Linked DNA regions of Dongshaea marina. The protein of the gene in region 1 interacts with the protein of each later gene in a pairwise test. Links are inferred from orthologs where the notes say so. Each region holds a gene or a part of one and is shown in the gene's direction. Other genes may lie near its edges. The genes, in order: topA and DB847_RS00090.

Evidence for each region.
Region 2: the proteins of topA (region 1) and DB847_RS00090 interact in binary tests that used the Escherichia coli proteins (3 or more experiments, as listed by UniProt). The link is inferred for Dongshaea marina from one-to-one orthologs.

What each region holds. Positions count from the first base shown.
Region 1 is NZ_CP028897.1:3,567,603-3,574,945, reverse strand. The notes cover bases 1,957-5,153. They hold topA (type I DNA topoisomerase), read left to right. Parts: upstream 1,957-2,295; coding sequence 2,296-4,953; downstream 4,954-5,153. Other genes in these bases: DB847_RS16710 (substrate-binding domain-containing protein), read left to right, coding at 5,135-5,153; sohB (protease SohB), read left to right, coding at 1,957-2,042. Also shown: ribosome biogenesis GTPase Der, read left to right, coding at 1-670; DB847_RS16725 (zinc ribbon domain-containing protein), read left to right, coding at 677-922; more of sohB, read left to right, coding at 984-1,956; more of DB847_RS16710, read left to right, coding at 5,154-6,145; DB847_RS16705 (HigA family addiction module antitoxin), read left to right, coding at 6,198-6,557. UniProt on the Escherichia coli protein: Releases the supercoiling and torsional tension of DNA, which is introduced during the DNA replication and transcription, by transiently cleaving and rejoining one strand of the DNA duplex.
Region 2 is NZ_CP028897.1:16,338-21,896, forward strand. The notes cover bases 2,556-5,554. They hold DB847_RS00090 (YigZ family protein), read left to right. Parts: upstream 2,556-3,741; coding sequence 3,742-4,368; downstream 4,369-5,554. Other genes in these bases: pepQ (Xaa-Pro dipeptidase), read left to right, coding at 2,556-3,745. In the rest of the region: DB847_RS00075 (ATP-binding protein), read right to left, coding at 1-1,349; DB847_RS00080 (response regulator), read right to left, coding at 1,393-2,121; more of pepQ, read left to right, coding at 2,444-2,555.

The sequences.
Region 1 (7,343 bases):
TGAGGCGGTCGAGAAGTTCTCTGTGATCAAGACCCTGCGAGCCATTGAGGATGCGCACGTGGTGCTGCTGGTGATCGATGCCCGTGAGGGGATCTCCGATCAGGATCTCAGCCTGCTGGGCTTTATTCTGAACTCGGGTCGCTCCATCGTGCTGGCGGTGAACAAGTGGGATGGCCTGGATACGGATGTGCGTGATGATATCAAGCGCGAGCTGGATCGGCGTCTTGGCTTTATCGACTTTGCCCGGCTGCACTTCATCTCGGCGCTGCACGGCAGTGGTGTCGGCCACCTGTTCGAGTCGGTGACCGAGGCCTTCGAGAGTGCGACTCGTAAATTGAGTACCGCTCTGGTAACCCGGATCATGCAGATGGCCCAGGATGAGCATCAGCCACCCATGGTACGAGGTCGCCGGATCAAGCTCAAATATGCCCACGCCGGTGGACAGAACCCGCCGCGCATCGTGATTCATGGGAATCAGCTGCGTGATCTGCCCGATAGTTATAAGCGCTATCTCATCAACTACTATCGGCGTAGCCTCAAGATCATGGGGACTCCTATCCATATCGAGTTCCAGGAAGGGAGCAACCCTTATGAGGGTAAGAGTGAAAAACTGACTCTTAGCCAGGTTCGCAAGCGCAAGCGCCTGCTTAAGCATATGAAAAAGAGATAATAAGCGATGGCTTTTCAACTGACTTGTCCTGCCTGCCAACATCCGGGGATCGGAATTCGCTCCGAGACCCCGAGCTGTCAGCATTGTGGCCAGGCCTTTTTGCTTCAGACCAACTGTCCCGAGTGTCAGCAACCTTTGGAGCGCCTCAAGGCTTGTGGGGCCGTAGACTTTTTCTGCAACCAATGCCGGAAAATGGTTTCAAAGCAGCAGGTGAGTTATCAACTGCTTCCTCAGGGCGAGTCGGCTGATTAATCGCAGCTGATGCCACTAAAGTGGCACTTTTGATCTAATTGGATAAATAAAGGAGCACGGCTTGGACTTTTTGCTTCAATACGGATTATTTTTGGCCAAAACGGCCACCTGGGTCATCGCGATCATAGTTTTGGTGGCGGTGATCCTGATGTTGGTGATGCGCCAAAAGCAGCGCAAGGGTGAGCTTGAGATCTCCAACTTGTCGGAGCAGCTTGATGAGACTCAGCATCGGCTGCAGTCTGAACTACTCTCCGGCGAAGAGCAGAAGCTGGTCGAGAAAAAGCGTAAAAAAGCCCAGAAAAAAGCGGCCAAAGAGCGCAAGCAGGCGCTCAAGCAGCAGGATGAGGGCAGTGAGCGCAACCAGAAATCCCGGCTGTTCGTACTGGACTTTAAGGGCAGCATTGATGCCAAAGAGGTTCGCTCCCTGCGCGAAGAGGTGAGCGCTGTGCTGGCAATCGCCTCCAGCAAGGATGAAGTCCTGGTTCGCCTGGAGAGCGGTGGTGGTGTGGTCCATGGTTATGGCTTGGCTGCATCTCAGCTGCAACGGATCCGCGATCGGCATATCCCGCTCACCGTGAGCGTGGATAAGGTCGCAGCCAGTGGTGGTTACATGATGGCCTGTGTGGCCGAGAAGATCCTGGCCGCCCCCTTTGCGATTATTGGCTCGATTGGAGTGATTGCTCAGCTGCCGAACTTCAACCGCCTACTCAAGCGTAACGATATCGATTTTGAGCAGCATACCGCCGGCGAGTTTAAACGTACCCTGACCATGTTTGGGGAAAACAGTGACAAGGGACGAGCCAAGTTTCGCGAAGATCTGGAGGCGATTCATGGCCTGTTTAAGGACTTTGTGGGTGAACATAGACCCGAACTTGAGCTCTCCAAGGTGGCGACCGGTGAGTACTGGTTTGGCCGTCAGGCCCTGAAGCTCGGCCTTATCGATACCATCCAGACCAGTGATGAGTATCTTCTGAGCCAGCATCCGGATCGAACCTTGGTTGGCGTTCGTTACGTGGTACGCAAACGGTTGGCTGACAAATTGAGCCACTCGGTGAGCCTCGGGATTGAGCGGGCAGTGGCTCGTTTGGCTACTTCGAGCCCATTTTCCTGGTTGCGTTAATTGACGCAGCCCAAGACCTGAACTCTACTTGTGTTCAGGAGCCTAGGATCGCAGGACAGGTTATTCTGCGATCCGCGTTGAAGTTGCAGCAGGGCGAAGGCGGTTAATTTGATTTTGGTTGTGGGTGGTAAAAACTAAATAAGTTTGCATTTTTACCTGATATACCTTATACCCCCCACCTTTGAGTCTTTGAGTCTGCCTGGTGGCAGGCGGGATGCGCATCGCGGCATCAGTAAAATTTGGTTGGCATTCTATGGCAAAATCTTTGGTAATAGTGGAGTCGCCTGCAAAGGCAAAGACTATTAATAAGTATCTCGGGAAGGATTATGTGGTGAAGTCCAGTGTTGGACATATCCGCGATCTTCCGACCAGTGGTAGCGCGGCGGCGAAGAAAAAGGCTGCTCCTCGCACCACGACAAAGGGGCTGAGCCCCGAAGAGAAACTGGCGCAGAAAAAAGCAAAAGAGAAGCAGGCGTTGGTCACTCGAATGGGCATCGATCCGGAGCACAACTGGGCGGCACGCTACGAGGTCTTGCCAGGCAAAGAGAAGGTCGTCAATGAACTGCGTAGTCTGGCTGATAAGTGTGACACCATCTACCTGGCAACGGATTTGGACCGCGAGGGAGAGGCGATTGCCTGGCACTTGCGGGAGATCATTGGGTCCGATGAGCACACCTATCACAGGGTGGTGTTTAACGAGATCACCAAGTCGGCGATCACCGAGGCCTTCTCTCATCCGGCCGATCTGAATATGGACAGGGTCAATGCTCAGCAGGCGCGTCGCTTCATGGATCGCGTGGTGGGCTATATGGTTTCGCCACTGCTGTGGAAAAAAGTGGCCCGAGGCCTGTCTGCCGGGCGAGTTCAATCGGTTGCGGTCCGCCTGGTGGTGGAGCGTGAGCGGGAGATCAAGGCGTTTGAACCCCAGGAATACTGGGATCTGTTTGCCAAGCTCAAGGGCAGCAAGCAGCAGGCGTTGACGGTTCAGGTGGTACGCGAGTCTGGTAAGGAGTTTCGCCCGGTTAATAAGGCACAAACCGATGCTGCGATCGCCCTGCTCAATCAGGCAAGCTATCGGCTGAAAAAGCGCGAAGATCGCCCGACCAAGAGCCGCCCATCTGCACCCTTTATCACCTCGACCCTGCAACAGGCGGCGAGTACCCGCCTTGGATTTGGGGTTAAGCGCACCATGATGTTGGCACAGCGCCTCTATGAAGCGGGTTACATCACCTATATGCGTACCGATTCGACCAACCTGAGCCAGGAAGCGGTTGAGTCGGTTCGTGACTATATTCAGGGGGAGTTTGGTGATAATTACCTGCCTGAGGATCCTAAGCGTTATGGCTCTAAAGAGAATGCCCAGGAAGCGCACGAGGCGATTCGTCCCTCGAATGTGAAGACGCTGCCCGGCAAAGAGCTGCAGGGAATGGAAGTCGATGCCCTCAAGCTTTATGAGCTGATCTGGCGCCAGTTTGTGGCTTGTCAGATGGTTGATGCTCTCTATGATTCGACCACCCTGACCGTTGAAGCTGGAGATATTGAACTACGGGTCAAGGGACGAATTATGCGTTTTGATGGTTGGACCCGGGTTCAACCTGCCGCTCGCAAGAAAGGGGAAGAGGATACGGCGCTGCCGAATATTCAGGAGGGCGAAGCCCTGACCCTGGATAAGCTTGATCCGGCTCAGCACTTCACTAAGCCACCGGCACGCTTTAATGAAGCCTCCCTGGTACGTGAGCTGGAAAAGAAGGGGATTGGTCGCCCATCCACCTATGCATCCATCATCTCTACCATTCAGGACCGCGGCTATGTGCGAGTTGAGAAGCGTCGCTTCTTTGCCGAGAAGATGGGTGAAATCGTCACCGATCGCCTGATCGAGAACTTCGAAGAGCTGATGAACTATGATTTCACCGCTCAGATGGAGAACAAGCTCGATGATGTGGCTCACGGTGAGCGAGTCTGGACCGATACCCTGGATGCCTTCTACGGTGAGTTTTCCAAGGAGCTTGAGGAGGCCTCTGCACCAAGTAGTGAAGGGGGAATGCGCGAAAATCAGATGGTTTCCATTGATGTGGATTGTCCGGCCTGTGGCCGTAAGATGGGGATCCGCACCGCAACGACAGGGGTGTTCCTGAGTTGTACCGGCTATGCTCTGCCACCGAAGGAGCGCTGTAAGCAGACCATCGATCTGGTGTCCAGCGACGAGTTTGAGTCGGTGACCGCCGATGATGCCGAGCGCGAGGTTGAAGCCTTGCGGGCAATGCACCGCTGTCCTAAGTGCCAGACCGCGATGGATAGCTACCTCATCGATGAGCAGCGTAAACTGCACGTCTGTGGCCGCAACCCGGACTGTGATGGCTATGAGATAGAGCAGGGGCAGTTTAAGCTCAAGGGTTATGATGGCCCGATCATCGAATGTGATCGCTGTGGTCAGGACATGAAGCTCAAGACAGGGCGTTTTGGTGCCTATATGGGCTGTACCAATGAGGAGTGTAAGAACACCCGTAAGATCCTCAAAAGCGGTGAGATTGCACCGCCACGGGAAGATCCGGTTCATCTCCCAGAGCTCACCTGCAGCAAGTCTGATGCCTATTTTGTGCTACGTGATGGCGCGGCCGGGCTATTTTTAGCGGCTAGTACCTTCCCTAAGTCCCGTGAAACCCGGGCACCTCTGGTGGAGGAGCTGGTTCGCTTTAAAGATCGCTTGCCGGCCAAGTTTATCTATCTGACCGAGGCCCCGGCTCAGGATCCCGATGGTAACAAGGTGATGGTTCGCTTTAGCCGTAAGAACAAAGAGCAGTATGTGATGAGTGAAGTTGATGGCAAGGCCACCGGCTGGACGGCTCATTACCGGGATGGCTTGTGGATCCCTGAGCAGAAGAAGAGTCGCCGCACCAAGGCATCAGCTTAAACTTTACACTGGATAGATTAAAAGGCCGCGTTGCGGCCTTTTTTGTGCCTTGCCGTCGCAGACGATCACCCCGCTGTCTTCTCACCCGGGAGTTGCTACCACCACGACCAGGCTCTCAATTTCCCACTCGGCCGCTGCCACCTATACTTGACTCAGGACTCCCGGGTTTATAGGACATGTGATGATGCCGGTTATTTACCCCCTCCTGCTATGCAGCCTTGTTCTTAGCTTATCTTCGGTTCTCGGAGCTTCAGAGCTGAGATTTGCCATGGTTCCCAAGCAGGTCGATAACCCGTTTTTCATCGCCAGTGGTCAGGGGTGTATGGCTGCAGCGGCGGAGCTTGCCGATGTTGAGTGTATTTTTCGCGGTAGCTCTAATATCGATGTCAGGCGTCAGGATAAGATCATTTCGGATCTGATTGATGAGGGCGTTGATGGTATCGCGGTGGCTATCTCTCAATCAGAGTATCTTGCAACACACAGCATCCAAAAAGCGATTTCCCGGGGGATCCCTGTGATCACCTATGATGCAGACTTTTCTCCTGAATCACTCAGCAAGAACCAAAAGCTGCGCCTTGCCTATGTGGGAACCGATGATGTTGAGATCGGGCGCGCTCTGGGGGAGCAGCTCAAGCAGTACAGGCCCCAGGGAGGAACCCTGGTGATCCAAAGTGGGCGGCCTGATTCTCCGAATCTGAATCTTAGGGTGATGGGGGTACGCTCCGCGCTCTCTGGCCATAGCTATCATCATCCACCGGGAGAGCCTCTTCGGGGGCAAAATGGGTGGTATGAGTTTAGTGAACCCTTGTATAACTACGGGCAGTTTGAGCGCGCGTTCAAGGAGTTAAAAGCGGTCTTGCGGACATACAGGGATAAAGATATCGATGCATTCGTTGCTGTTGGTGGCTGGGTTCAGTTTGTGGAGGGTTACCGTGAGCTGATTGAGCCCCACAAAGCGGAGCTTGAGCAAAAAAAGCTCATCCTGATCATCGCAGATTCGGCCGAGATACAGCTTGAATATCTAAAGGAGCGGCTCGCCCATGGAAACATTGGGCAAAATCCCTTCGAGATGGGGCGGCAAGCTCTTTTTACCCTGTATAAAATCGTCAGGGGTCAGGATTATCAAAAAGTGATCAACATCCCTATGACCTACTGCACACCACAGAACTATGCAACCTGTGCTAAGGGTTAATGCGTTAGAGCTTGATGGCAGATGATCTCAGGCCTGCCGAGGAGGTTGTAAGATGAGCCTTGATACGATGAAAAACTCCTCTTGGTCAAAGGAGAGCTCAGAGCGTTTGAATCACACCATGGAGCAGATAGAGGAGGAGGTAAAGAAGGATAAGGCACTGACTCACCAGCAAGCCAAGCCTGTGACTCCGGGAAAAAAGCTCACAGAGGAGTACATAGGCTCGGTCGGGATGACCGAAGGCAAGCTCTCTAAAGTCTCCGGAATTTCGTTGGAGACGTTAAAGCGCGTTTTGGCGGGTGAGCAGCCAGTCACTCCACAGATAGCCGTGAGGTTGGCTAAGTCCCTGGGCACAACCCCTGAGCTCTGGCTCAACCTGCAATCCAAGTTCGATAAGTGGAAGGGAGAGGGCTAACAAATCGGCCCCGGCGAGACCGGCAGTCGGCAGCTAGTGGCAAACAGTCATCCGCAGGATATATAAGGTTTGTTATTGGTACAAAGCGAACCTTCATCATTTAACCTGCGGTCAGCTTTTTGTGCCTGTGGCACAGATGTTGGGGGCGCCCGACTGCGCCCTACTTTTGTATCGTCAAAAGTAGGCAAAATCTCACTCCGCGCTGTGAGTCCATCCACAGAGCTACGTAGTTCGGCATCCTGCCTCTAACACATAAAAACCTAAATTTCCTCTATAGCTGAATCGGAGAAAGGAACATGATCCCCCGTGAGCGAGCGCCGAGGCGAACCGTTGAGGATTCAGGTCTAATCACATGGATGTGATGAGATCTTAGCCGTGACAGGGATGTCGCGTCTAAGTGGTGCCTTAATCCTTAGGTGAGTCGAAGGTTCAGCGAGATCCGGGGCGCCCCGGGAGATGCAAGAGGGTGCGGGCGAGCGCACCTTCTTGCCTGCTGCCGGTCAGCACCGGCACTTGCAGCGAAGCTGCAGATTAGTCGTGCGCAGCACAATCAACAGTTCGCTATAGGTACAAAGCCAATTTCTGCTTTGTCCTTCGGACAGGATTTTGTGCCTTTGGCACAATTGTCCGGCCGCGGACTACGGGTTAGGGGGACTGCTCACCCAGTCCCCCTAACAACCCCGAGGGTACCCCCTCGATTCGTGAAGATCCTGAAAATCACTTACTCCTTGAAGCTCAAGCATAGACACGCCGCATACCATCCATGATATGCCTCCCCAGTTCGAT
Region 2 (5,559 bases), 3.6 Mb from region 1 along the record:
GGGCGATTTTCCAGGGTGAGTGATCCGCCATGAGCATGGGCTATGCTTCTGGCTATCCCGAGCCCGAGGCCTGTTCCCGGTATATTCTGGCTGGCCCTAAAGTAGGGTTCAAATATTTTTTCGAGCAGGGGGTCGGGGATCCCGGGTCCGTTGTCAATGAAGTATAGCGTGAGCTGATCCATATCATCCTGGATGATAATTCGCAGTTTGGTGCCGTAGCGCAGGGCGTTATCAATAAGGTTACCAATACAGCGTTTAAGGGCCAGCGGCTTTCCACGGTAATTACTCTTGGTTTTCCCCTCAATGTTTACTCTATGCTCGCTGGCGTTCATCACTTCGGTCATCTGGCTCAGCAGCTGGTTGATGTCCAGGGATTCGATATTCTCGTGAATATCTGTCTCCTTGACCGCCTGAAGAGCGCTTTTGACCATAAACTCCAGCTCATCGAGATCTTTTTCAAACTTCTCGGTCTGGCTTTCGTCGTCCAGAAGTTCGGCGCGTAATCTCAGACGGGTGATTGGTGTCTTCAGATCATGGGAGATTGAGCGGAATAACCGTTCTCTGTCATCAATGAAACGTTGAAGCCGCCTTTGCATCAGGTTGAAGGCTCGAGTGGCCGCGACGATCTCATTGGCCCCTTCCTCACGCAGGGGAGGCTGGTCAATATTTTTGCCCAAAGCCCTGGCGGCTCTGGCGAGCCTGCGCAGTGGCCGGGTCTGCTTGCGGACCAGAACAAAGGTAAACAGGAACAGGAAGATGGTCATCAGGATGATGAACTTCACCTGATCATTGGGCAGCAGATTGCCCTGCATTGTCATATAGGGAGCCGGCATCAATGCGGCAAGATACAACCACTCATTTTTTGCAATCTCTATCTGGGTCACCAGTACCGGAGGGTTCAGGGGATCCAGGGTTAGGGTGTAGTGCGCCCAGGAGGGAGGCAGATCACTGAGCAGGGTGTGGTTGTTGAAAACATGCAGATCTTCGGGTCGCGAAAAGTTCACCCTGATCTTCATGTCGGTTCCGAGTTTTTCCCCGAGTACCTGATAAACCTCATGGATCACCAGGTTGCGATAGCTATCCTGCTTGGCTGGATTGATATTGATCTTCTCTTCATTTAAAGAGACGAAAAACCGCGCTCCCCCCATGTCTCTGAGTTGATCCAGGGCGATGTTCCGATACTGCAGGGGCAGCGACTTGAAATAGTTCACGGTGGAAGCTGCGGATAGTGCCAGGTTTCTTCCGGCACTGACCACACCTTCCATCTCTCGCTGGCGGATCTGCCCCATCCATATACTGCTGACAATACTTTGTGAGATCACAATTGCCAGCAGTAACAGAAGTAGCATTCTCGATAGCAAAGAGCGCGGAGACAGTTGCTCCAGCAGGTCTTTAATCCTGATGAGAAACCTCCGCAATCAGCATATAGCCATTGCCACGGATGGTTTTGATGATATGAGGATTCTTTCCGCTGTCGCGTAGTTTCTGGCGTAAACGGCTGATCTGAACATCGATGCCGCGCTCCATGGGCAGACTTTCCCGGCCCCGGGTTGCATCACTGATGGTATCGCGATCCAGTACTGCGCCCGGGTTCAGAAGAAAGAGTTGCAGCAGGGTAAAGTCGCTTCCGGAGAGATCCTGAACCGTTCCATCTTCGTGGCTAAGGTGGTGAGTCAGACCATCGAGGGTCCAGCCGGCAAAATGATGATAGCGATGGGTTTTTTCTGGGATTTCTTCTTGGGGAGTTTGGAACTGAGCACGCCGCAACAGGGCTTTGATTCGGGCCAGTAGCTCCCTGGGACTGAAGGGCTTTGCAATATAATCATCAGCACCCAGCTCCAGGCCGATGATCTTATCGGCTTCGTCAGAGGCTGCGGTGAGCATAATGATGGGGACTTCTGAGCGGGTTCTGATCTGTTTACACAGGGTAAAGCCATCATCTCCCGGCATCATAATATCGAGAATAATCAGGTCCGGTTGATTATTCTCCAGCAGTTGATGCATTTCGACCCCATTGGCCGCCGTCAACACATCAAACTCTGCACGCTGCAGATATTCTTCTAGGAGTTGACGGATCTCCTGATCGTCATCGACGACGAGAAGCTGTTTTGATTTAACCATATGAGTCCAAAAAAAGTTAAACGATAGCTATGGTGGCGCAAATTGAACCTGTACTGAAGCCAAATTGCAAGCATCATCAGCATAACTTGTGATAAGTATAGTCATAGAGGTCCCACTGTTAACCGCTTCGCTAAGCTTTTAACTTGGGTGATAAAAATCGAACAAAAAACTAGCAACTCTTTATCCGGGAGAGTGGTGAATATATCTGTAGCTTTGCGGGAATTGGAAAAGTTGTCGATCATAAAATAAGGTCACATATGAGTCATTGCTTTATCTGGAGAGAGCTCTGGCTCACAGACAATATCTCCACGGGAGAGCCGAAATGGAGCTGGATAGTCAATATCGTCATCATCTGAAGGTGATGCTGAACAGGGTAAACTCTCTGCTTGAGCAGCAGGATTTTTCCGGGATAGCGATTCACTCGGGTCAGCCTCAACGCTTCTTTATGGATGATCAGCGTTATCCATTTGCGATCAATCCACACTTTAAATCCTGGATCTACCTACCAGACCGGCCTCACTGCTGGCTGTTACTTGACGGCTCCAAGCGCCCCAAACTCATTCTTTACCAGCCCCGGGAGTTTTCAGAGGCTTACCAGGCCCTCGGAGAGGATGAGTTGTCACAGTTTTTTGAGATAGAGCGCCTTCGTGAGCCGCAGCATGTCAATGGTTATCTTCCTGCAAATCGAAACGAGTGGGTTTATGTTGGAGAGCATCTTGAGGTCGCAGACCTGCTCGGTTTTGTGCACAAGAACCTGGATACGGTCATCAACTTCTTTCATTATCACAGGGCGAACAAGACAGCTTATGAGATTAGCTGCCTGCGTCAGGCCTCTCGTCTGGCTGAGCAGGGGCAACAGGCGATATCTCAGGGGTTAGCCCGCCAGCATAGTGAGTTCTCCTTGTATCTCGACTATCTCAAGGCGGTTGGCCAGCAGGAGATGGAGTTACCCTTCATGCCTTCCATCGCCATTAATGACCGCTGCGCCTATCTGCGTCAGAGGGCCTATCAGCATAGTGTGATCCTTCCGGTTACCAGCTGTGTAGCCGATGGAGCGGTCCGTTACCGGGGCTATATCAGTGAAAGCTGTCGTAGCTATGGCATTAGAGATCAGGAGTATTCTGAGTTGTTGCTTGAGCTGGAAAAAGCTCATCAGCTGCTGCTGAGTGATATTCGTTGTGGCACCCGCTTTACCGAGTTGCAAAAGAAAGCTGAGCAATTGCTACTCGATCTGTTACTGGAGCAGAAGCTGGTGACCCTGGTGTCCTCGGAGCTTATCCCTGAGCTGATTCAACATTTTTTCCCTCTGAGTGTGGGGCATCATATCGGGATCCAGGCCCATGATGTGGGAGGCTTGCTGCAGGATGAGCGGGGAACTCTGCTTCCGGCTCCCGAGTCACACCCATTTATCCGCTGTACCCGCCTCATCGAGCCGGATCAGGTGCTATTTATGAATCTTGCGATCTATTTCAATCCACCCCTGCTGCAAAGATTAAAACAGAGCGCTCTGAGTGGCTGCATAAACTGGAGTCGTATCGATGAGCTCAGGGGATATGGTGCGTTACGTACCGGGGATGTTATCGTTGCTGGCCAAGAAGGTGTAGAGGTTCTGACGCGAACATGAGTGAACAGCAGGCGGGCTATCGCGTTCCATTGGAGCGGGTAAGCTGCGAAGAAACGATAAAGAAGAGTGTGTTTATATCCTATATTCAACATGTCGCAACCATTGCTGAGGCCAGAGCCTTTATTGCGGAGATAAGGGAGCAGCACCCCAAGGCGAGGCATCACTGCTGGGCTTATATCGCCGGAAGCCCGGATGATTCTCAGGTGCTTGGTTTTAGCGATGACGGTGAACCGTCCGGAACCGCGGGTAAGCCGATACTGGCTCAGTTACAGGGCTCCGGTTTAGGTGAGCTGTGTGCTGTGGTCGTCCGCTACTCAGGTGGAATCAAGCTTGGAACCGGAGGTCTGGTTCGTGCCTATGGTGGGGGGATCGCAAGTGCTCTGCTGCAACTACAGACTCAGTTTAAGCCCTATACCTGTCAGGTGAAGATTGAATGTGGCTATGAGTTGGTTTCTGCAGTTGAGCGCCTGCTGCATAGTCATCAGGGGAGGGTGCTATCCAGGGATTACGCCCAGGCGGCTACACTCCGGATTGAGCTGCCTGCCCGAGACACTGATGCCGTGATTCAGGCCCTCACTGATATCTCTCGAGGGCAAGCGATGATCGAGCGGTTGAACACTTAGTAAAGGAACAAGGACTCGTCATGCATATCAGGACGATTATTCGAATCGTTGGCTCGCTGGTTGCTATCTTCAGTGTGACCCTGCTGTTCCCGGTGGTGATAGCTGTCATCTACCGTGATGGTGCCGGTGTTTACTTCTTTGATTCATTTGTTATCAGCCTCTGCCTGGGGGCTGCACTCTGGTTGCCTAATCGGGAGTACAGGGAGGAACTCAGGGCCAAAGAGGGCTTTCTTATCGTGGTGCTGTTCTGGATCGTCCTTGGGAGTGTGGGGGCCTTGCCGTTTCTGCTCTCCAAACAGCCAGACTTGAGTGTTTCCGAGGCCTTTTTCGAATCATTCTCTGGATTGACCACCACGGGGGCGACCGTGATTACTGGTCTGGACTCTCTTCCCAAGGCCATTCTCTTTTATCGACAGATGCTGCAGTGGCTGGGGGGATGGGGATCATAGTGCTGGCGGTTGCCGTGCTCCCAATTCTGGGGGTTGGTGGCATGCAGCTCTACCGGGCTGAAACCCCGGGGCCGGTGAAGGATAATAAGATGACGCCACGAATAGCCGAGACAGCCAAGGCGCTGTGGATCATCTACCTGGTTCTGACTATCTGCTGCGCTCTCGCTTTCTGGCTGGCAGGGATGTCGGTATTTGATGCGATCTGCCACTCCTTTTCTACGGTGGCGATTGGTGGATTCTCAACCCATGATGCCAGCATCGGCTACTTCAATAGCCCGGTGATCAATCTCATCACTGTGGTGTTCTTGCTGATCTCCGGTATGAACTTTACCCTGCATTTTGCGGTATTTAGCCACCGACGGGTTCGGCTAAGCGCGTACTGGAAAGATCCTGAACTCAGGGCCTTTTTGTTGATTCAGCTGGTATTGACCCTGATCTGCTTCGTGATGCTACTGGAGTATCACAGCTATAGCAGTGCAGAAGAAGCGTTAAACCAGGCCCTGTTCCAGGCGGTCTCCATCTCAACCACTGCGGGTTTCAGTACCACCAGTTTTTCCAACTGGCCGTTGTTCCTGCCTGTGCTTCTTCTTTTTTCCTCCTTTATAGGCGGTTGTGCCGGCTCAACCGGAGGTGGACTGAAGGTCATCCGGGTACTACTGCTTAACTACCAGGGAATGCGTGAAATCAAGCGCCTCATCCATCCCAGAGCCATCTATAAGATAAAGCTCGGCAACCGGGCGCT